3 regions of the Alteromonas sp. CyTr2 genome follow, and region 2 is predicted to be linked to each of the others. Evidence: predicted binding sites of a transcription regulator. Region 2 holds the regulator's gene; each other region holds the start of a gene.
The links. Region 2 encodes FliA, which starts transcription of late flagellar genes. Its sites were predicted from a motif close to CTAAAGNTNNNNNNNNNNNNGCCGATA; they were not measured.
Positions count from the first base shown of each region.

Region 1 (7,935 bases), on a different contig from region 2:
AAGCATTTATGACCAAAACCAACAGGCGCTGCGATACGAACCCGCCCTTGTAATTCATTACCCGAGTCAGGGGCGCTTGTTTGAAACAATTCATCTACAGCGAGCAGGCGTTCTTTTGCTATCACAGCAAATTTTTCTCCAACTAGGGTCACTTGTATGTGTCGAGTATTTCGATGAAATAAAAGCTCCCCTTGCAATCGCTCTAACTCCTTCACTGCTCGCGTCACTGCCTGAGGAGAAATTCCCAGACGGTTAGCCGCTTCTTTAAAGCTGCGAGACTCAGCAGCAGTACAAAATATCCGGAGCATTTCCAATCTGTTAAGCATCACAGTCACATTCAGGTTTGATATCAATACATAAATATTATTCCAAAATATGGAATTGTAAAATTAAAACATTTCCATTTATTGGTTTTTGAAGGTAAGAGATACTTTGCTTGTTATTTAGACAACGTCATTCAACTTATTTGAGGATAGTAACTATGAGCAGTGTTTTAGCAAACAACATCAGCGGTAAGGTCGTTGTGATCACTGGTGGTAGCAGCGGTTTAGGCGAGACCACAGCAAGACATTTAGCCAGCCTTGGCGCATCTGTTGTTTTAGGTGCCCGACGCATCGACAAGCTTGAAGCTATTGCTGCTGACATACGTACAGCGGGCGGAAAAGTTGCGGTTCAAGCGACAGATGTGACTTGCCAGGACGAAGTGAAGGCCCTTGTAAACCTTGCACGAGAGCGCTTCGGTAAAGTTGATGTGGTTATCAATAATGCAGGGTTAATGGCGATTGCACCGTTAGCTGAGACTCGAGTTGACGAGTGGGATCGCATGATTGATATAAACGTTAAAGGTCTGCTGTATGGAGTAGCCGCAGCGCTTCCGATTTTTCAGGCTCAGGGAACAGGCCACTTTATCAATATTTCATCCGTAGCGGGTGTCAAAGTATTCAGTCCCGGCGGCACGGTTTATAGCGGAACCAAATTCGCTGTTCGCGCTATTGCCGAAGGCTTACGCCATGAAGTTGGGGGTAACATTCGTTCAACAATCATTTCACCGGGGGCAGTCGAATCTGAATTAAAACATGGAAGTTCAGATACTCAGGGTGCAGCCTTTGTAAAAGATTTTTATCAGCAAAATGAAATTCCATCTGAATCTGTTGCTCGTGCTATCGCATACGCAATTGAGCAGCCTGCGGATGTGGATATCAACGAGATTGTTCTGCGCCCAACTGTTCAAGAATTTTAATTCGTTTAATAAAAGACTTATTAACCAGCGGGTGATTTAAGCACCCGCTGAATATTCAGTATGTGAGGTTATTGATGACAGCGTTAAACAGACAAATGCGTGCTTTGGTATTAGATAGCTATGAAGAGGGTACAGTATTCCGGGATGCCCTGATTAACTTACCCTCTCCATCAGCAGGTCAGGTGCAAGTAAAAATATTTGCAAGTGGAGTCAATCCTATTGATTACAAGATCCGCCAAGGTATCGCTCCTTATGCCATGCCGGAATTACCCGCAGTACTTGGCACCGATTTAGCTGGAGAAATTGTTGCTATCGGCGACGGCGTCACCGGCTTTGCAGTAGGCGATGCAGTGTATGGTCTGACTGGCGGAGTGCGAGGATTGCAAGGATCATTGGCTGAATATGCCAACGTTGATGCTGAGTTACTTGCTCTCAAACCGAAAAATTTGCCCATGCGTGAAGCTGCGGCTTTACCTCTGGTTGCACTTACCGCTTGGGAAGGTTTGGTTGACAAGGCGAATGTTAAAGCGGGCCAGAAAGTCCTTATCCAAGGTGGAGCTGGCGGAGTTGGACATGTAGCTGTGCAAATTGCTAAGGCCTTAGGTGCCGACGTTTATGCCACTGCATCGACTGGAAAACAAGAACTGCTCAAGGCGCTTGGTGCCACGCCGATTGATTATCACACTGTAAGCCCTGCTGACTACGTGGACGCATACACCCAAGGCAAAGGATTCGATATCGTTTACGACACTGTCGGTGGCTCTGTACTCGATGCCTCGTTAGGTATCATTGCACATTATGGACATATTTTAAGCTGTGCTGCATTCAGCTCACATAATCTGGCACCGTCGTCATTACGCTCTGCAACATTGTCAGCGATTTTTGTGTTACACCCACAGCTCAGCGGAGAGGGGCGCAAACATCATGGTGACATTCTGCGGCAAATTACGGCGCTTGTTGAAGCTGGACAAATTAAGCCGCTACTCGATCCGTTACGCTTTTCCCTAGACACGGCAATGGATGCACATAATGCCGTAGAGTTGGGGTCCATGGGTAAAGTAGTTATTGATGTAATTGCTTAAAAAGTCATTGTTGTAATTACTTAAAAAGTCATTGTTGAGGATGCATATGAGCCCAAGAAAACTAATTCGAACTGTTCGTTTCCATGAATTAGGTGGCCCCGAGGTATTAACTATTGACTCGCTCGCGAGTCCAAGTTTGCAGGCCACTGATGTACGTATTGCGGTCAAGGTTGTTGGGCTCAATCGTGCTGATGCCATGTTTAGGCGAGGCAGCTATATAGAAAAGGCTGACTTCCCTTCGCGAATCGGCTATGAAGCATCCGGGATAGTCATTGAAGTCGGGGAAGAGGTAAATCATTTACGCCTTGGGGACGAGGTTTGTATTGTCCCTCAGATGGGGCTTTCTCAGAACGGCTGCTACGCAGAAGAGATTGTCGTACCAAGTGAATATGTGGCACTCAAACCAGCAGGGCTAACCTTTGCTGAAGGCGCAGCAGCTTGGATGCAGTACCTGACAGCTTATGGCGCTTTGGTCGAAATTGCTAACGTGCAAAAAGGCGATGCAGTACTGATAACCGCCGCATCGAGCAGTGTTGGATTGGCTGCGATTCAAATTGTGAATGCTCTGGGGGGGATCCCTATCGCTACAACTCTAACAGGAGCTAAAAAGGCTGCTGTGCTCAAGGCTGGCGCGGCCCATGTGATTGCAACCCAAGAAGAACCGCTGCTGGATAGCTTGAGAAGTATCTTGGGAGAAAACAATTTAAAAATCGCATTTGATGCTGTCGGTGGGCCGCAGATAGCAGAAATTGCTGAAGCAATGAGCCCTGAAGGAACAATAATAGCACACGGAGCATTAAGTCCCGAAGTCACTCCTTTTCCCTTAAAAATAGCACTTCGTAAAAGTCTGACAGTTAGGGGGTATGTGTTTACTGAAGTTATAAAAGACATCGAGCGTTTTCGCAGAGCAAAGCAATTTATCCACTCGGGTTTATCCGAGGGAACACTCAAGCCTGTCATTGATCGAAGCTTTAAATTTGAAGAGATAGTAGCAGCGCATCACTATCTGGAGTCCAATCAGCAGATTGGTAAAATAGTGGTCGAACTTGATTAACAGTTCGTAACTTCCGCTAATCTCTTAACTAAGTCAGTGGCTGATATTGGTTGGGAATTTGCGTGTTCAGTGGCGAGTAGCATGGCGGAATTTATTGGAAGGCTAGATAACCCAAGCAATGAGATTTGGACGATCAAACGGGACGGTAAAATTCTAGCTTCTGTACGAAAGTCAGGGCTCTGAATTGGTGGAAGAGAAACTAGGCTTACAATGGGGTATAGAAGTCTTGGAGCAACGCTTCACCAAGTACCTATAAACGTGAATAAATATTTAAGGAGTCTCAATGACAGCTACAAAAGAAGAAGTTATCGCTTTCATGAATTCGGAGTTTCCACAAAGCAAATGCGTTGTGGAAGCAGTGAGCAACGGTAGAGCGACTGTATCTCATCATGTAGGTCAGGATGAATTACGTCCTGGCGGAACGGTTTCGGGGCCTGTCTTAATGAGTGTGGCTGATGTGGCACTTTATGTGGCGATACTTGGTCAAATTGGCATCGTGCCATTGGCAGTAACAACTAGCCTTAACATCAACTTCTTACGTAAGCCATCGGCAAATGAGCGAATCATTGCGGAATGTTCTCTGATAAAAGTCGGCCGTACTCTCGTGGTTGGGGAGGTTTCTCTGTACTCTGACGGGGTGAGTGATTTGGTAGCACATGCTGTGGGTACATACTCTATACCGCCCTATACATCGTAACGAAGTGAAAATATTAAAACAATTAACTCTCTGAAAGCTTGACTCCGTTTAAAAGAAAAAAGGCAGTTATTTGAGGGGAAGATTAAATGGTTATCAATTGTAATCTGATATAAACGCCTACTTCAGGCCTGCAACGGAGGCATTGGAGCAATTCGAGGCCAACAAATAAAGTCAGTCGGACAGCTAACGCTGTCGCTGCTTTGGGCGTAGAACGTTCGCCCCTTGTCTACAATGGACAAGCGCGTTAGTAACCTTCAATATCCGCTTTACGCTCGAAGCCGACATTGAAGGCTATTCAAAGGAAGCTATATCTCACTCCCAACACGACTGACCAAACTCAACACATAAAAAAACGAGTGCTTAAAAGCACTCGTTTTCAATTGGCTCTTTTACGTGGCCTAGCCCTCGTTTCCACGCTTAGCCTAGCGTGTCGAAAAGCCTCAGTCGACGATAAGTGTTACTAAGTTTAAACTTAGTATTCCCACCATCCTTCTTGCCACCACTCCAAAAACTCTTCAAAGTCGATGTAACCGTCATCGTTACTATCGATAAGCTTAAAGCCTTCTTGTACATGGCTAGCTTTCGTTTTTGGTGAAATAACGGTTAGAAGCTCGATGAACTCCGGCAAATCGATTTGGCCGTTGCCATCACGATCGAAAAAGCTGAAGTCCTTTCTAATTTCTTCAATTTTAGATTCTGAAAGTTGAGTGCTCACTCGCATTCCTTATTTCAACTGCAATAAGCACGAGTGTAACGCCCTTCTTTCTAGCTGTCTACGCCTGATTTTCTTTTGCTTTAAGTGCACGTAAACGTTGAGCTTCTGCTTTTTCTTGACGCTTTTGTTCCATGGTCAAACGCGCTTCCGTTCCTACGTGCTCTTGTTGACGCTCTTTTGCCAGTTGAACCTGTTTTTCACGTTCTCTAAAGCGAGCAATTTGATCGTCGGTATGGGTACCAAAGCAGTGTGGGCAGCTTACACCCGGCTCATACTTATCACTCTGCTTGTCTTCTTCAGTAATTGGAAGTCTACACGCGTAGCACTGCTCATAATGGCTTTTCTCTAAGTCATGGTTAACTGCAACGCGATTATCAAATACAAAGCAATCGCCTTCCCACAATGACTCTTCTTTCGGTACATCTTCAAGGTACTGTAGAATACCGCCTTCTAAGTGATAAACCTCGTCAAACCCCTGCTCTTTCAAGTAAGCCGTCGATTTTTCACAGCGAATACCACCGGTGCAGAACATAGCCACTTTTTTATTTTTTGACGGGTCGAGCTCTTTCGCTACGTATTCAGGAAACTCACGAAACGTTTCGGTTTTAGGGTCGATAGCGTGTTTGAACGTACCAATTTCAATTTCATAACCGTTTCGCGTGTCAATAACCGTAACATCTGGGTCGCTAATGAGTGCGTTCCAGTCTTTAGGTTTTACGTAAGTACCAACGGTTTTGCGAGGGTCAATACCCTCAACGCCCATGGTCACAATTTCTTTTTTCAGTTTTACCTTGGTGCGATAGAACGGCTGTTCATCGTGAAGAGATTCTTTGCAAGAAATAGGATTAATACGCTCGTCGCTGTTTAAATAAGCAAGCAATGCGTCGATACCTTCGCGGGTACCAGAAACCGTACCGTTTATCCCCTCGTGGGCAAGAAGAAGCGTACCTTTAATGCCATTAGCTTCCATTGTTTCGAGAAGCGGTTGGCGGATTTCTTTGAAGTTTTCAAGCGCAACAAATTTATACATTGCGCATACAATATATTTAGACATATTTTAACCTTTGCTGATTGGAGCGTAAGACCAGTGCAAAAATGCGGCGCGCAATATAACAAAAAGGAATGATAAAAACTAGAGCGGATACGAATTAGCGCTCGTACGTCAACCCAAACTTAGCACGCAACAACGAATTGAAATAACTGCTATGCAATATTCTCAAAAGATGTGAAGTGTGACGAATTTTCATGTTGTGAATGGTGTTCTTTATCTTGTGATGAGAGGATATCGTATAGCATCGTATTATCTTCCTTCACGGTGTTAGCGTATTCCTTTTTCAACCGCTTTTGTGTTGCCAAACTACAATTATCTACTACATCGTCGGGTAGACGTTTAGCATCATCAGTTTGTGATAGTGGAGAGGGATTCATACTTAAATATAATCTTGCTGCCGCATAGTCTTGAGATACTAACTCAGACAAAACGCGCATTCTGCCCCATTCGCTTTCATTAGCGGCTAGCGATGGCCTTCTATAATAATTTAACGATGCAAGCTTGGATTCGATGCTGCTTTTATCATCAGATTCTGACGCTACCGCTTCAATTTCAAATGGCTCGGCAACACTATGTTGCTGCATAGCAAGATATAAAGAGAACAACGCTCCCTGCGCAGATGCTTTAGCAAGCACACCACTGCGCTCCCAGTATATACTGGGGTCAATAGGTATTTGCTCACGAGCTTCGACAGTTTCTTGCGACATTCTTATTTACAACTTCATATGTATACTTATGTTTTCGGCAAGATAATGTTTTTCTTAAGCTTATTATCTAAAATTAGATATACTCCTATAAAGTAATCGCGCGCTCATTCATGGATTTGAAATGCAATTTAGCAACAAACAAGTACTGATTGTTGAAGACCAACGCCCTTTCCTTCTTTTATTAAAGGGGCTGATGCATTCGATGGGCGCATCTGATGTAGTTACGAAGTCATCTGCTGAACAAGCGGTATCACTATGTAAAAAGCATAAGTTTGATATTGTCATTTGTGATCTACACTTGGGAGCTGACAACAAAAATGGCTATGAGCTCATTGAAGAGTTGCGCACTCGAAGGCTTATCAGTCCCACATCGGTGTTCATTCTGATAAGCGCAGACAGCGCTCGACCGGTAGTGTTGGGCAGTATTGAACGTAGACCCGATGATTTTTTAATTAAGCCCTTTTCTCAAGTTCAGCTGAAGTCTCGTATTGTTCGTGCGTGGCAGAAAAGACAGTTTCTCCAGCAAGCGTTTAGTCTCGTTGAACAGGGTGAAATAAACAGTGCGATCGACCATATCGAAGCGTTACTTGACTCCCCTTCCCACTATAAAGGTCACTGTGAACAGCTATTAGTCGAGCTATACTGGCGTATAAAGCAACCCGATAAATCGCTAGATGTGTTACGTGACTACATTGACGGAAAACCCGTGCTGTGGGCACAAATAGCTATTGGAAAAACTTACTTGCTTTTAAAGGAATATGAGAAAGCGATTTCAATTGCCAAGAGAACGCTAAAGCGTAACCGGTTCAATGCAGACGCCCACGATATTCTTGCGCAAGCACACCAAGCCACCACAGCTGGCGACAAAGCACTAGATGCAATAAAAGAAGCAATAAAACTGTCACCCTACTCCTTACCCAGGCATTTCAAAGCCTGTGAAATAGGTCGGCAAAATGACGATTTAGTGCTGGCAGCGAGTTCAAGCCAAGCGATCTGGGATTTATCAAAACGAACCGTTCACAAAACAAGTTTACACTGGTGCGGTATTATCCGAAGCCTTTTAGATGTCGCAGAGTTTGCAGACGACAAGCGCCAGCGCAATAAGTATCAGCAAGAAGCATTACTTACCCTGCAACGAGGAAAGTTTGATGAACATCTTCAAAAAATGGACAGAGATTTTGATGTAGATATATTTGGTACAATCGTCAACGCTAGAATTAGCGCTATAGACGGCAAACTGATTGATGCCAAACGCCACTTAACAACGTCACAAACACTTCTTGACGATAAGTACACGGAAGTTCCTACCGCGTTTATCCCTGACAGTATTAACGTTATGTATAAACTGGGTGAGTTTGATGATGCGCTACAGTTGAATGCACTTTTGAC
Region 1 covers NZ_CAMZMZ010000008.1:120,136-128,070, forward strand. The annotation lists gene QME20_RS07045 (LysR family transcriptional regulator) at 1-326, opposite strand, end outside; gene QME20_RS07050 (SDR family oxidoreductase) at 482-1,240, shown strand; gene QME20_RS07055 (zinc-dependent alcohol dehydrogenase family protein) at 1,315-2,322, shown strand; gene QME20_RS07060 (zinc-dependent alcohol dehydrogenase family protein) at 2,369-3,376, shown strand; gene QME20_RS07065 (PaaI family thioesterase) at 3,660-4,073, shown strand; gene QME20_RS07070 (EF-hand domain-containing protein) at 4,546-4,788, opposite strand; gene QME20_RS07075 (rhodanese-related sulfurtransferase) at 4,847-5,842, opposite strand; gene QME20_RS07080 (VC2046/SO_2500 family protein) at 5,992-6,546, opposite strand; gene QME20_RS07085 (tetratricopeptide repeat-containing response regulator) at 6,668-7,935, shown strand, end outside.
Region 1: the regulator FliA is predicted to act here: its motif matches at 6,579-6,605, upstream of QME20_RS07080 (VC2046/SO_2500 family protein).

Region 2 (7,935 bases):
TTCTGTCTTACCAAGAAGTGCCTGACGACAAACAAATAAAAATAGTCAGTTCGGTCGGTCAATAATCTGACACTGGGTGATTGGAGAGGTTGCAATGAAAATTAGACGTTTCTTCGGCAAAGATATGCGTGAGGCGTTAAGCCAAGTTAAAGCTGAATTGGGCAGTGACGCTGTGATCATGTCAAATCGCAAAGTCGCTGACGGTATTGAGCTTGTCGCAGCCTACGACAAAGAACCTGAAGCGAAGTTGTTTACGCCGAAAGCGTCTCCACAAGCCGCTGCAAAAACACCTGGTCAAAAGGCAGTGCCTAGCTTGAGCGAAATCATTGGTGACGACGGTCCTGATAGCCTTAAAGCACTGCTAGAAAAGCAGCACGGTGGAAATAATGGCGTAGCGAGTCCCGCGCAACCCAACCAACCAATGACAGCGAATGCTAAGCACGCCAATGAAATTGCTTCGCACTTAGACTTCTCAGAAGCCTTTATTGACGACGTAGAAGCACAGCAGTCTTCTCATGAACCAGTTCGTCAGAACGCTTTCCCAGAGCATCAAGCGTCAAGTATGGATGATACCTCTGTGACGCAGTCAGCGGAGCTTGCGCAAATCAAGGAAGAGCTAGCGTCTCTTCGCGATGTATTGCAATATCAAGTGGCCGACTTGATGGAAGCTAAGAACAAACGTCAAAAACCTGTTCATCAATATCTAATCACCCGTTTAACCGATATGGGGTTAAGCAACGCGTTAGCGAAACAGCTTATTAGCTATACGCCGTCACATTACAACGAACGAGATGCATGGGTATATCTTCTTAACCTATTGGCTAATCGCATAAATGTGACAGGAAACGATATACTTAGCGCACAAGGTGCTGTTGCATTAGTAGGACCAACAGGTACCGGTAAAACAACTACCGTTGCGAAACTTGCTGCCCGCTATGCGCAAAAATACGGTGCAGAGTCGGTTGCGATGATTACCATCGATACGTATAGAATTGCCGCCTATGAGCAGCTAGCGACATACGGAAAGATTATTGGCTGCACGGTGAGAAAAGCGCAGACTAGTGAAGAACTTGCGGATTTATTATTCCAACTTCGTCATAAGCGACTAGTATTGATTGATACGGCTGGATTTAGTCAAAGAGACAGTCGATTAATTAAACAAATTAAGCAGTTTGATAACGGACAAATGCCAAATGTTAAAAAATATTTGGTAGCGCAAGCAAATACGCAATATCCTGCTTTGCAGAGAATCATTCAAGCGTATGATGATATTGAACTAAGTGGCTGTATTTTCACAAAGTTAGATGAGTGCTACTCTTTAGGAGAGGTGCTTAGTGCAGCGGTTGAATACCAATTACCGGTTAGTTATGTCACCGATGGTCAAAAAGTACCTGAAGACATTAAGATTGCAGAAGCGAAATCTTTGGTTTCCGCTGCTGCAAAGCTTTATAAAAAGTACGGTTTGAATCATACTAGTGGTAACAACGCAATTAAAACAGCATAAGCAGTATGATTGACGACCAAGCGAGTAGCTTAAGAAAAATGAAGCAATCACGGTTAATCAAAGTAATCGCCGTCACCGGTGGCAAAGGTGGCGTAGGTAAAACAAACATTACATTGAACACCGCTATCGCCATGGCGAAGCAAGGTAAACGTGTAATGGTTCTCGATGCGGACCTCGGTCTTGCTAACGTAGACGTTATGTTAGGTTTGCGTGTTGAGAAAAACTTATCCCACGTGCTTTCCGGCGAATGTACACTTGATGAAGTATTAGTGACCGGTCCGCACGGAATAAAGATCGCCCCTGCCACATCAGGCACGCAGTCGATGGCAGAATTGTCGCCAACGCAACACGCTGGCCTAATTCGTGCCTTTAGTGAGCTGCGCTCGCAAATTGACGTGCTAATCGTTGATACAGCGGCAGGTATTTCAGACATGGTGTTGAGCTTTTCAAAAGCCTCACAAGACATCATGGTCGTTGTGTGTGACGAGCCTACTTCATTGACAGATGCGTATGCATTGATAAAAATTCTGAATAGAGAGCACGGTGTTTTCCGCTTCAAAGTTGTGGCTAATATGGTGCGCGACGTGCGAGAAGGCCAAGAGCTATTTAGTAAATTAAGCAAAGTGACAGGGCGTTTTTTAGATGTTGCACTAGAATTAGTGGCGACAGTACCGTTTGACGAGAACATTCGTAAAGCAGTGCGTAAACAAACAGCCATTGTCGATGCTTACCCAGGTTCACCGGCAGCCGTTGCAATAACACAGTTGGCGAGTAAAGCCTTAACATGGCCTATTCCAGCGCAGCCAGGTGGCCATTTAGAGTTTTTCATTGAACAATTAGTTGCAGAAAAAGCCGTAGGAAGTCAGCGTTGAACAGCAAGGCAGCCGCTTATCAACAACAAACCGATAAAGCGCAGTTAGTCGAAAGACATGCGCCATTGGTTAAGCGTATAGCGCATCACTTGATAGCGCGATTGCCGGCTAGTGTTCTTGTAGACGATTTAATTCAATCAGGCATGATTGGATTATTAGAAGCCGCGCGAAACTTTGATGGTTCAAAAGGAGCCAGCTTTGAAACGTTTGCCGGCATTCGCATTCGCGGTGCTATGCTAGACGAAATTCGCAAAGGGGATTGGACACCGCGTTCAGTTCATCGAAATGGCCGAGCGATCACTGAAGCAATTTCGCAAGTAGAAAGCGAAACAGGCCGCGATGCTAGAGATTCTGATATTGCTGATAAGCTTAATGTAAGCTTGCAGGACTATCACCAAATGCTTAATGAAGTAAATGCCGGAAAGCTGGTAGGTATTGAAGATTTAGGTGTGTCAGAAGATGTTATTTCGACAGAGCAAAATCGAGGTAGCGACGCACCACTGGAAGATTTAATGCAAGGCGCTTTCCAAAAAGCGCTTGCCCATGCAATTACGACATTACCTGAAAGAGAAGCGATTGTTCTTTCGCTGTATTATGATGAAGAGCTGAACCTAAGAGAAATTGGTGAGGTTCTTGATGTAAGTGAATCGAGAGTCAGTCAAATTCACAGTCAGGCCATGTTAAAACTCAAATCACGAATGAAGTCGTGGCAAGCTGACGAAGAATAGAAATTAATAACAATTAACCCCTCACTGGAGGCTATTTTGGACAAAAGCATGAAAATTCTCGTGGTCGATGATTTTTCTACCATGAGACGTATCATCAAAAACCTACTTAAAGATTTGGGTTTTTCCAACATCCAGGAAGCGGATGACGGAAGTACTGCATTGCCTATGTTGCAGCAAGGTGATTTCGATTTCGTAGTTACCGATTGGAACATGCCTGGTATGCAGGGTATTGACTTGCTTCGCGCGATTAGAGCCGATGACAAGCTCAAGCACCTACCAGTGCTTATGGTTACTGCTGAAGCGAAGAAAGAGCAAATTGTTGCCGCCGCGCAAGCAGGTGTTAATGGCTACGTTGTTAAGCCGTTCACTGCAGCAACACTTAAAGAAAAATTAGATAAAATATTCGAACGTTTAGGTTGATCCAGACGCTCACCAGAGAAATGAGGTTTACTGGATGTCAACGAATGTAAACGTTCCAATTTCGTTGGAAGAAGCAAAACAGCTTGTCACCTACCTTGAAGAGGGTGACAACGCTTCAGCCAATGCCCTATTAGAAGCGGCCTCAATGAAAGAAAACGTTGAGTTATTTGCCGAAGTAGGGAAACTGACGCGTCAGCTCCATGACGCGCTGAATAATTTCCAAATAGACGACCGCATTAAAAATCTCGCGACCGATGATATTCCCGATGCACAATCCCGCCTAACCTACGTAATTGAAGAAACTGAAAAAGCTGCTAATACTACTATGGATGCCGTTGAAGCGAGCATGCCTATAGCTGAAATGCTGTCGGCGCGCATCGAAAAGGTTATGCCTGAGTGGAAGAAGCTGATGAATCGCCAAATAGAGTTGGGTGAATTCAAGGCTTTATGCGCAGACTTAGACGAATTGTTGGAAGAAGGTTCGGCACAGTCAGCTAAACTTACACAGTTACTTACAGAAGTATTGATGGCTCAAGGTTATCAAGACTTAACTGGTCAGGTTATTCGCCGCGTTATCGACTTGGTTAAAGAAGTGGAAGACAGCTTAGTTAACATGCTTACCATGTTTGGTGAACGCGACGGTGCAGAACAAACTAAACCATCTAGCGTTAAGGCCGATAAGGTTGATGGTGTAGAGGCAGAAGGCCCTATCATTGATGCCGATAAGCGCGACGACGTCGTGTCAGGCCAAGATGATGTAGATGATCTTCTGTCTAGCTTAGGTTTTTAGGGGAGCGGGCGCATGTCGTTTGATGTTGACGAGGATATATTACAGGACTTTCTAGTTGAGGCTGGAGAGATACTTGAACAATTACAAGAACAGCTCGTTGATCTTGAGAACAATCCTGAAGATGCGGATTTGCTGAATGCAATTTTCCGTGGTTATCACACAGTTAAAGGGGGAGCAGGGTTCCTGTCTCTTACCGAGTTAGTAGAAATTTGTCACGGTGCGGAAAACGTCTTTGACGTAATGCGTAACGGTCAACGAACACTAACCCCTGAACTGATGGATATTATTCTGCAAGCCACAGATGTGGTGGTTGAAATGTTTGAACGAGTGAAAGCTCGGGATCCATTAGAGCCAGCAGATGCACACCTAGTAGACTTGTTACACAAACTAAGTCGCCCGGAATCTCCAGATGAGAATATTTTTGGTGAACAAAGCGCGCCGGTGTCAGAACCTGAGCCCGCGATTGAAGAGCCAGAATTAGTTGTTGAAGAGCCTACTGCACAGGCACCAAGTTCTGGTGATAGCGGCGGTATTGACGAAATCACTGAAGATGAGTTTGAAGCGCTGCTTGATGAGCTTCATGGCTCTGGGGCACCAGGACAGTCCTCAGCGGCTAAAAGCGAACCTGCAAAGGCTGCTGCACCTGCTGCCGCTAGTGATAACGACGATATCACCGACGAAGAATTTGAAGCGCTGCTCGATGATTTACATGGCAAAGGCAAGTTTGGTGGTGAAGAAGCTGCGCCAAAGGCAAATGCACCAGCTCCAGCTCCAGCACCAGTTACGCCGAGTGAAGCTGGTGATGAAGAAATCACCGATGACGAATTTGAAGCACTGCTTGACCAACTGCATGGCTCAGGGCAAGGGCCTACCAAGCAGGGAGCCGTTTCAAAGGCGCCAGAGCCTCCTGTAGATAAGGCAGCAACAGAAGCGGTTCAAAAAGCGAAACAAGCAGCGCCAGCTGCGCCAAAAGCGACGCCTGCTCCTAGCGCCGCAGCGCCAGCTAAAGCAAGCACACCTGCTGCACCAAAAGCAGCGCCTAAAAAAGATGAGAAGAAGGCGGCACCAGCTGCGCCTCCTGCTGAGACTACAGTACGTGTAGATACCAAGCGCCTTGACCAAATTATGAACATGGTGGGTGAACTCGTACTAGTGAGAAACAGGCTAATAAGCTTGGGTATCAACAGTAACGACGAAAGCATGTCCAAAGCCATTGCCAACTTAGATGTGGTAACGGGCGACTTGCAAGGTGCGGTAATGAAAACCCGCATGCAACCTATCAAGAAGGTGTTTGGTCGTTTCCCTCGCGTTGTTCGAGACCTCGCTAGAAGCTTGAAGAAAGAAATAACCCTTGAGCTTGTGGGTGAGGAAACTGATTTAGATAAAAACCTGGTTGAAGCACTGGCCGATCCACTTGTGCATTTGGTGAGAAACTCCGTCGACCATGGTATTGAAATGCCTGATGATCGTGCTGCAGCGGGTAAACCGCGCATGGGTACGGTTCAGCTATCGGCATCTCAAGAAGGCGATCATATTCTTCTAACCATCGAAGATGATGGTAAAGGAATGGATCCTGAAAAGCTTAAAGAAATTGCTATTAGTCGCGGTGTACTAGACGCAGATGCAGCTGCACGGATGTCGGATGTTGAAGCGTTTAACTTGATATTCGCGCCAGGGTTCTCAACCAAAACAGAAATTAGTGATATTTCTGGCCGCGGTGTGGGCATGGACGTGGTTAAGACTAAAATTAACCAACTTAACGGCACCGTGAACATAGATTCACAGCTAGGAAAAGGCACGCGACTGGATATCAAAGTTCCGCTAACGCTAGCCATTCTTCCGACGCTAATGATTGTTGTAGGAAAACAAACCTTTGCGTTACCATTAGGTGCGGTGAACGAAATAATAAATATGGACATCAAAAAGACCAACACGGTCGATGGCCAGCTAACAATGATAGTTCGTTCAAAAGCAATTCCGTTGTTCTTCCTTGGTGAATGGTTGATTCGAGGTCCCAAAAACATCGATAGAGAAAAGGGACACGTTGTTGTAGTGCAAATTGGTACACAACAAGTAGGATTCGTAGTAGACGCGCTAATAGGCCAAGAAGAAGTGGTTATTAAACCTCTTGATGCATTATTGCAAGGCACGCCTGGTATGGCGGGAGCCACGATTACGTCAGACGGTGGAATTGCACTAATTTTAGATATTCCGAGCCTGCTTAAACGGTATGCGCGTAAACCCATCAAGTAAGGCGATGAATTAACAGGAATAATAATCCATGGTCTTTAAAGTCCTTGTCGTGGACGACTCGACTTTTTATCGTCGTCGAGTAAAAGAAATACTCGATGGCGATAGGGAACTTGAAGTTGTTGGGGAAGCGAGAAATGGGCGCGATGCACTTGAAAAAGCAGAAGCGCTTAAGCCGGATGTGATAACGATGGATGTTGAAATGCCTGTCATGGACGGCATTTCAGCTGTAAAGGCCATAATGGACAAACGGCCTACACCTATTCTTATGTTTTCTTCGCTTACGCATCATGGTGCGCAAGCGACATTAGATGCGTTAGAAGCGGGCGCGCTCGATTTCTTACCGAAGAAATTTGAAGATATCGCGCAGGACAGAAAAGACGCATCGCGCTTGTTGTGTACAAAAGTACGCTTAATAGCGCGTCGTGGTATTGGTCTTAAGCGTCCGTCGTTTCGCTCTACAGAGGCAAGAAAGCTTCCTGATAATGCGCCAAAGCAGGCGTTTTTTAAAACATCAGGGTTGCTATCAGGGCATAAAGACGCAGCCAAACAACCAACCGTTTCGTCTGTAAGAGCGACGGGAAAGCACTACAAGTGTTTGGCAATTGGGGCTTCTACAGGCGGGCCTGTGGCGCTTCAAAAAGTGTTGTCTCCTTTACCTGCAGAGTTTCCATACCCCATTTTGCTTGTACAACACATGCCTGGAACATTTACTACGGCATTTGCACAGCGTTTAGACACAAACTGTAAGATTAGAGTAAAAGAAGCCGAGCACGGCGACATTCTAAAGCCAGGTCATGCGTATCTTGCTCCCGGTGGGAAGCAAATGTTGCTAGAAACCATAGGTGCGAATAAACGCATTGCCATTGTTGATGCAAGTGCGAGTGACAAGGTGAATTATAAGCCCAGTGTTGATCTCACTTTCAGTTCTCTGGCTAAAGCTTATGGTGGGGATGTATTAGGAATTATATTAACGGGTATGGGAGCTGACGGCAGAGAAGGATGCCGAATGCTCAAGGAAAAAGGCGCAACGATTTGGGCTCAAGACCAAGATTCCTGTGTTGTGTACGGTATGCCTCAAGCCGTAGCCGTTGCCAATATATCCAGTAAAAATATAAACATTGATGATATGAGCAGTTGCGTTCAAACCGAAATGCGATAGCAGTTTGAACAGTAATGGAACAGCAAATATGAAAGTGTGGACAGTAGCGAATCAGAAAGGTGGTGTAGGAAAGACTACCACTACGGTGAGCCTTGGCGGCTTGCTTGCACAGCAAGGCAAGCGAGTGCTCATGATTGATACTGATCCACATGCATCGCTGAGTTATTACTTCGGTATCGATGCAGAAGCGTCAAGTCATTCAGTTTACG
Region 2 covers NZ_CAMZMZ010000005.1:106,037-113,971, forward strand. The annotation lists gene flhA (flagellar biosynthesis protein FlhA) at 1-65, shown strand, start outside; gene flhF (flagellar biosynthesis protein FlhF) at 95-1,504, shown strand; gene QME20_RS05010 (MinD/ParA family protein) at 1,510-2,376, shown strand; gene QME20_RS05015 (RNA polymerase sigma factor FliA) at 2,373-3,104, shown strand; gene cheY (chemotaxis response regulator CheY) at 3,141-3,524, shown strand; gene QME20_RS05025 (protein phosphatase CheZ) at 3,559-4,314, shown strand; gene QME20_RS05030 (chemotaxis protein CheA) at 4,327-6,567, shown strand; gene QME20_RS05035 (chemotaxis response regulator protein-glutamate methylesterase) at 6,596-7,726, shown strand; gene QME20_RS05040 (ParA family protein) at 7,755-7,935, shown strand, end outside.

Region 3 (7,935 bases), on a different contig from region 2:
AGCAGTTAAATGTCGCCTTTAGCCACACGCATCCGGTGCTACTGGGGCAGCACCAAGGACTATCAACGCTTTTAAGTGATAACGTGCAGCGATGGGGCAAGCTCATGGCTATCGAAATAGGTTATGCCATTAAGGCCAGAGATATTTCCTTTGACCTGCTGTTGCTATTTCCTGGTGACGCCATGAACCATATCTATTCTCGGCTGCTCGATGATGACGCTGTCACACAAGACAAGGAAAGTATATGAATGCATCAACAGACGCACTTTCCACCGGTGCTTTAGCTAATTCTTCTCAAGTACCCGCAGAGCTTCTCGATTCCATTGAAGTAGGCATTGCAGTGCTAGACCGCAACTTCAAGGTTCAAGTGTGGAACAAGTTTCTTGAAAACCACGGTGCAAAGAAAGCGGAAGCAATCATTGGAGACAGTCTTTTTTCTCATTTCCCGGAAATAGAGGAAAAGTGGTTGAGAACCAAAGTCGACCCTGTGTTCAATTTGAAGAGCCCGGTGTTTATTATTTGGGAACAGCGCCCTTACTTGTTTAAGTTTGGTTGTAATCGCCCTGTAACCAGTGCTGCAGAGTTCATGTACCAAAATGTGACCATGTTCCCTATTGTTGATAAGCGCGGCAACGTAGAGCGGTTTTGTATGCTTGTTTACGATGTCACTGAGCAGGCGCTTGGTAAGCGTGGAATGGAGCATCTCAACGAAGAGTTGAAAACAGCGAGCCGCGTGGACGGTTTAACTGGGCTATATAATCGTCGCTACTGGCAGGAACGCTTTGATGAGATGCACAAACTTTGTGTGCGCCGAGAAAAGCCAAGTACTGCGCTTATGCTCGATATCGACCATTTTAAACGTATTAACGATACTTATGGTCATCAGGCTGGGGATAAGGTGATTAAGATGTTAGCAGCGCTAATTAAGCGCTGTGTGCGAGAAACCGACCTTGCAGGGCGCTACGGCGGAGAGGAATTTGCCATTATTCTGAATGACTCTTCGGTTGAAGATGCCAAGATAGTTGCCGAACGCATCAGACAATTAGCAAAGCGTTTAGTGGTAGAACACGAAGGTGAGTCAATAAGTTTCACTGTTAGTTTAGGTCTTGCACAATTCTCTCCTGACTTTAAAGGAGCGATGGCATGGCTTGAGTGTGCTGATCAAGCGCTTTATGAAGCAAAAGAAGACGGCCGAAATCAATATCGCATTTATGCAGCGCCTAGCGCATTATAGCGCTAGGCGTAGGGTGTTTTTGAGCTCTTGAAAGGTGACAGGCTTCACTAAGTGGTATCGAATACCTGCCTGCAGCGACGCTTCTTTATCGCTTCTGTGAGCATTCGCCGTAAGGGCGATGATTGGAAGGTCAGGGTGACCTTCTTTCATTATTTTAGCGACTTCCAAGCCATTGATATCTGGTAAGTTGATATCCAGCAGTACACAGTCAAAGGCATTTTCACTCACTCTAATAATAGCGTCGTCACCGGTGTAACTCACGGTAACTTCGTGACCCATACATTGCAGCATATACCCCACCATTTCTGCATTAATGGGCTCGTCTTCTACCAGTAACACGTTGGCCTTTTTCGTTGTTTCAACAACTCTTGCGTTACTTTCTGTGAGGTGATGGAGCGCATCTACAAACCGGTTTCTATCTATGGGTTTTACAAAGCTTTGATAGATGGGCAGTTCACTGTTTGCAATAATGTTGGCAATATCTGGGGTTGCTGACAGCACAATAACGGGCGGTACCCGTTCACCAAAAATCGCCTTGAGCGTCCTCACTAGCTCAAGACCATTCATGCCCGGCATGTACAAATCTGCAATAATGCCTGAAAACTGGAGTATTTCTTCGTGCAGATTGAGCAAGTTCGCACCAGATGAAAACGTGCGTGCGCTAAAGCCTTCTTTGGTAATAATTGATTGTAAATGCAGCCTAGATATCTCTAAATCGTCAACCACGGCGAAGGTCGCATTAGACGGCGCTGAGTTTGTAGTGGGAAGGTCCTCAATAGGCTTCAGAGGCAGTAAAATTTTAAACTCCGTACCAACTCCAACTGTACTGGTTACCTGTAGTGCACCACCCAGCTTATCAACGCTGCGTTTAGCTACAGACAAGCCAATCCCTGCCCCCGGGAAGCGTTGGGCAGTTGAGTGTTCGCCGCGATAGAAGCGTTCAAACATGCGCTTTTGCGTCGCCTCATCAATTCCTATTCCAGTATCACTAATCACAATAACGAGAAAAATCTCTTGGTTTTTCACCAAGGTTGTAACGGTGACGTCGATAAGTCCATTAGCTGTAAATTTAACGGCATTATCAAGAATGTTAACTACCACTTTAGAAAGGGCGACAGGATCCGTTTCTGCGTAATGGGGCACACTGTGACTACAGTGCATATTAAATTCGATTTTTTTGTCTTTTACGCGTACAGAAAACGGCGAGATACATTCGTCGAGCAAGCTGATTAGGTCGACGTCTGAAAAGTGCAGGTCGTCTTCAGTGTTATTGGTTAATACATCGGTAAGGTTGTTGGTAAGATTAAGAAGTCGATAGCTGGATTGTTCAGCCTGCTGAATTAGTCTGGTACGCTCTTCTTCCATGTTAGGAATAAGTTCAAGAGCACTGATAATTGCACTTATTGGCGCTCTGAATTCATGGCTAATTAGCTGCAAAAACTCTTTGTTTTGCAAATCTCTATCGTCATCTACCATGGCAACTCTCAACTTCGATTTACCAAACTTTTTAGGCGACTTGTTTGCGTTACTTTTGTAAAAAAAACATGCAATAAAATACCAAAGTACAATGACGACTGCGCCCAAAATAGTAGTGAGAAGCATCTTATTGCGCAACGCCTTAATACGCAGTAACAACGCGTTTTCTTCCGCCTGCATGGCATTGACCATAGGCAGCAGGGTAAATTGCTGCTGAATACGTTGAGTTGCATCGTCTGTCGGCAACTCAATAAGAGTATGAAGTAAATCTAGTGTGGTTTGCGCGACCTGCCGTGCAGACGCGCTATTCAATCCTTCTTTTGCTATTGCAAAGTCTCTTTCGGATAAAACGGTGGGCGAGATAGTTTGACCTGCACTACTGCGGAGGTATTCAGATATACCTTGAAGGGTGACCTGTAGCTCGCGCTTTAAAATAGTATAATTCGCGGGGCCAGAAAACGCGCTGCTCTCCACCTGAAACGTAAACTGATTGATACTAGACTCAGTGGCAAGAATATTGTCCTCTAAATAACTCTGCTGCTTTAAGGCTGCTATGAGAGCTTGTTGTTTGCTCATCAGCGCGATTAAAACCGCAATGACAACCATAGCGATCAACAGTGCTGTAACACCCACTTTTGAAAAAGTGAATGTCCGCGAAATTGATGATGATTTGCGCTGCGACTGGCCAGTGTGGTTTGAGCTCACGTTCATCCTTACTAGTAATATGCGGTAAAAATACCCATCTTAAATGTAGGCAACTAACGCTAACTTGCAAGGAAGTAGAAAAAAATTACGGTGACTCAACGCGCTTTATGTGGTGCCTAATTGAATACAAAAAGCAAAGGCTGGGAATTACCATGACTGCTGTAAGAATAAAAAACAGGCTCCAATTGCCTTCAAGACTATCTACAACAAAGCCGCTGCTAGAAGCGACCAAGGTTCTGCCCGCAACACTTAGGGAGGCCATGAGTGCGTATTGGGTTGCACTAAACGCTCGATTGCATAAGAGTGAGATAAACGCGACCATAGCAACGGTGCTCCAAGCCCCTGTAAAGCCATCGACAATAACGGTTATGGCTAAAAGAGATGTGGAAGGGCCTGTTTGCGCGATCAGTGCAAATAGTAAGTTAGACGCGGCCATGGCCACACCCGCAATCATCAATCCGCGGTAAATACCGTAGCGAATGTTAACCAATCCACCTAACAGTGAAAATACGATGGTTACCCACCAGTTGAGCAATTTTGAGTAAGTAGCGATATCGCTATTAGAAAAGCCAATTTCTTTATAAAACACGATACTCATGCGGCCTAGAAAGGCTTCACCGATTTTAAATAGAAAGATAAACAGTAAAAACGACGCCGCTAATTTAACGCCGTTTCGATTGAAAAATTCGGCGAATGGCGTGACCAGAGTAGTTTGTATCCAGTGAAAAACGGGAGACTGCTTTGTATCTTTGGCTGTTATCTTTTCAAGCAAGGCTTCGCGGTCAATTTGTGGCTCGTTCGCTAAATACGTGGCGCACATTAATAAAGCCATGAGAGCACCGAGTAAAAGATAAATGTTTGGCCAAGTCCAAGATGTCATGTCAGCCAAGAAGAACGGGATAGCACCAAGCCCGCCATAACCTGTCCACCAGCCAGCGGTGGCTACTGAAGACGCAGCTGACATGCCGTCTTTGTCGTCTTGGGCAATACAGTCAATGCGAAAACCATCGATGGCGATATCTTGCGTGGCTGAGGCAATAGCAATAAGCAAACCGACTAATGCAACATAAAACAAATCTTGGTCTGCAGTGAGTTGAGACATCACTAAACACAGCAAAACTACACAGCCTTGCATAGCGAAAATCCAACCTCGTCGTTGACCTAATAGTGGGGGCTTGATTTTGTCGACAAGCGGAGACCAGAGGAAATTAAAAGAGTATGTCGCGAAAATAATGCCGAATAAGCCGATGGCCGAGCGAGACAAACCTTCATCTTTGAGCCAAGCAGATAGCACTGAACCAATCATGATCCAAGGGAAGCCACTGGAAATGCCGAAAAGAAATATACTGAGGTATCGTTTGTCGTTAAACGTTTTTAAAGCGTTGAGCAAAACTGCGGCCTTAGGCAAGAATACAAAAGCATATTGAGCCATGAACCACAGTGAGAAGCAATAACGCGTTGAAGTGAAAGTTTTACTATGGACGAATGCCTACGCAGTCGAGTGGGCAATGACCCAAACCTTCAAGGAAATTCACGCAGTTATTTAGTTCATCTACAAGAAACTGGTCGTTAATTAGCTTATCTTCATTCCAATAATGCACTTGGTGAAGTAAATGCCAAAAAACTCGTTCTTTTTGTGTGTAGGGCTGCGTTAAGGTGTAATCAATTTGCCCCCATTCTTCCATACTATCCCAAAAGAATAGCTCGATCTCCTCGATAGGAAGCTCTCCTTGCCAAAATGCTCTCAAATAGAAACACAGCTGCTTTGCTTTGTTATCTACGAAATCTTGAACACTCACAAGTAACTCAACCGTTTATGTTTGCTAAAAGTATTATAGTTCATAACAATCTTACTGCTTAGGACAGAGGCTTGCTATTTACACCATTAAATTTAGGTAATTGTTTTGGATACTAATTTAGCGTAATCGGTAAATTATCGAATTACCAGCCTAGGTGGCGAGTCCAACCAATAGTACTATTTGCAACTATCTGAATATGAGGGGGTTTCTGAAACTCCTTTATACTAAAGGCTAATAAATTGCTGGGGATAATTATTTGCCGATAGTGCATTTTTAGTGCGTTTTTTGCGCTAATCTTTCGTTTTTGCGTGGTACTGTTCGCCCAATCGTTAAATCCACTTAGTGACAGATCCAATATTGGAAAGCTGGACTGCGCTATATTATCTATAACTAATGTATTCGTTGATTCTTCTGGCCAAAAAGGTGAAATGGCTACGAAAGTGTCTGGATGAAGTTGAGGCTGTTGCTCTACGACGGACAAGTAAGTTGTGGCCAGCATGCCTTGTGCAATGACCATACGGTAGCCTGAATTGTCTTGTAAATAATTATTCAATGCATTGAGTTGTAAACTCAGTGCTGAAGTTGCTGATTCGAAATTGAGATACTGCGTAAGTTGATTACTTCTGGGGTGGATATTTTGGGCTGACATAGACGTATTTTCAGAGTCTGATTTGTCGGTGTTTGTAGATTCAGCAGGTAGGTTCTGCTGGGAAGTGACATTGACCGGCAAATTAAACGGACTTATCACTACATTCCAGCCTTTTTCTGCAAGCATGTTGGCAAGGCTATTTCCCTGCGCGAGCGTAAGGCTAGAGGGAAAAGGCTCGGTGAGTATGATAGCCACACCCAAAGGTAATGGTGTTTGCGCTTCAATTTCAATAATTGGGGATTCAACTTCTCCAATCATCAAAGGTTTCACTTCTCCAGGCAGATAGGCGTGACTAACATCTGTGAAAAAGTCACAGTGAGCTGTCATAGGCAATAGCGAAACAATAACAGCAAATGTTAAAAGGAGAGCGTGCCTTTTCATAAAATGTGGTTTGCCTTTACCTTAATCTGGATCTATTCAGCTTTGACAGCATCAAATTAATTCGTACATCAAGCGTATACGAAGGTTATCGGCAGGGTGCGTTAAAACTAAAATGGAGTCTATTGATAAAGTTGAGTAGCGTTAGAACGCTACTCAATACTTTCTGAGAGCGGCTTTGGGCAAAACGGACTAAAAGGGATGGCGACATTAAAGTGCAGCCAATGCCCAAGTGTCGGGTGCGAAAGACTCAAGCTTTCAGCATGAAGCTGTAAACGAGGCGCCATGGATAACGCTTCTTCATGGGCATAGAGTCTATCTCCCAAAATAGGGTGACCCAAAGCAAGCATATGTACTCGCAGTTGGTGAGAGCGACCGGTAATAGGATAAAGGGCAACGAGAGAATAGGGTCGCTCTTTTTCATCCAGTGTGCGCTCAATGACGTCAAAGTGCGTTACGGCTTTTTTACCGCGCTCGAAGTCTACCATTTGCTTTGGCCTGTTTGGCCAGTCGCAAATAAGGGGAAGGTTAACCTCTCCGCTGTCTTGTTCTACATGCCCATGAACACGTGCGAAGTAGCGCTTTTTAGTTTGACGTAACTCAAACTGTTTCGAGATATGGCGATGGCTATCTTTATTAAGCGCCAGCACCAAAATACCCGAAGTCGCCATGTCTAAGCGATGCACTACTGTGGCGGTGGGATACACACGTTTCACTCGGCTAATCAACGAGTCGCGGTGCTCTAATGCTTTGCCCGGAACGCTCAATAGCCCGCTAGGTTTATGCGCAACCACTATGTCCTCATCTTGATACAAAATATCAAGATAAGGTGTCATCGGTGGGTTATAAACAAAACTTGGGTTCGCCATTATGTACTCGTTACTTCACAGTCGCTTTTGAATGTTTAACCTTTCGAGGTTACGGGTTATTTACCACAATACGAATGGCGTCCAGCTGAACATCTGCATCCTGAATAACTTTATCAAGGGCGTTCATTTGTGTTTCAATAAACTCAATTTCGCTGTCACGTACTGCTGGGTTACGCTTTTGAAGATCGCGCAAGCGCTGTATTTCTTCGTTAAGCGTGCTGTGCATGCTGTTAAGTGCGTCGTGCTGCTTTTGGTTAGCTTGCTGATGGGCAAGCTTACGCGCCTTTTCAATGGCAAGCTCAAGCGGCTGTTGCAAGGCTTTTAGAAGCTGAGCCGAGATCTTACGTCCAATTTTACGTTTAACGTCGAAGCTCAATTCAGACGGGTTTCCTTGCGCATCTAAACACACTCGCACGGGCGTTTGAGGTAAGAAGCGGCCCAACTGAAGCGCTTTAGGCGCTTGCGCCTGCAGCACAAACAGCGCTTCAACCCAATAAGCGCCTTTTGGCAAAGATGGCTCGGCAATGAAGCCCATGCTGCTCTTTCCGTGTACGTCGGTGAGTACTACGTCCATGGCGGTATGCACAAGTGGATGATCCCAACTTAAAAACTGCACGTTTTCTAGCGTGGTGGCAACACGGCGCTTGTAAGTAACCGTCATGCCTTCTGGGTCAAGACCTGGAAGCTGGCTCACCATCGATTCAGTTGGCATAAGAATAAAGCAGTCATTGCCTTTTTCGTCCTGCTGAACACCAATAGCATCGAAAACGCGACCCATAAAGCGCGACAAATCTTGTTCGCTATCAAGGGTAATAATGTCTTCAA
Region 3 covers NZ_CAMZMZ010000004.1:128,462-136,396, reverse strand. The annotation lists gene QME20_RS04300 (response regulator) at 1-248, shown strand, start outside; gene QME20_RS04295 (sensor domain-containing diguanylate cyclase) at 245-1,234, shown strand; gene QME20_RS04290 (response regulator) at 1,229-3,421, opposite strand; gene QME20_RS04285 (MFS transporter) at 3,501-4,847, opposite strand; gene QME20_RS04280 (hypothetical protein) at 4,891-5,214, opposite strand; gene QME20_RS04275 (DUF3530 family protein) at 5,357-6,244, opposite strand; gene rluA (bifunctional tRNA pseudouridine(32) synthase/23S rRNA pseudouridine(746) synthase RluA) at 6,394-7,110, opposite strand; gene rapA (RNA polymerase-associated protein RapA) at 7,160-7,935, opposite strand, start outside.
Region 3: the regulator FliA is predicted to act here: its motif matches at 6,331-6,357, upstream of QME20_RS04275 (DUF3530 family protein).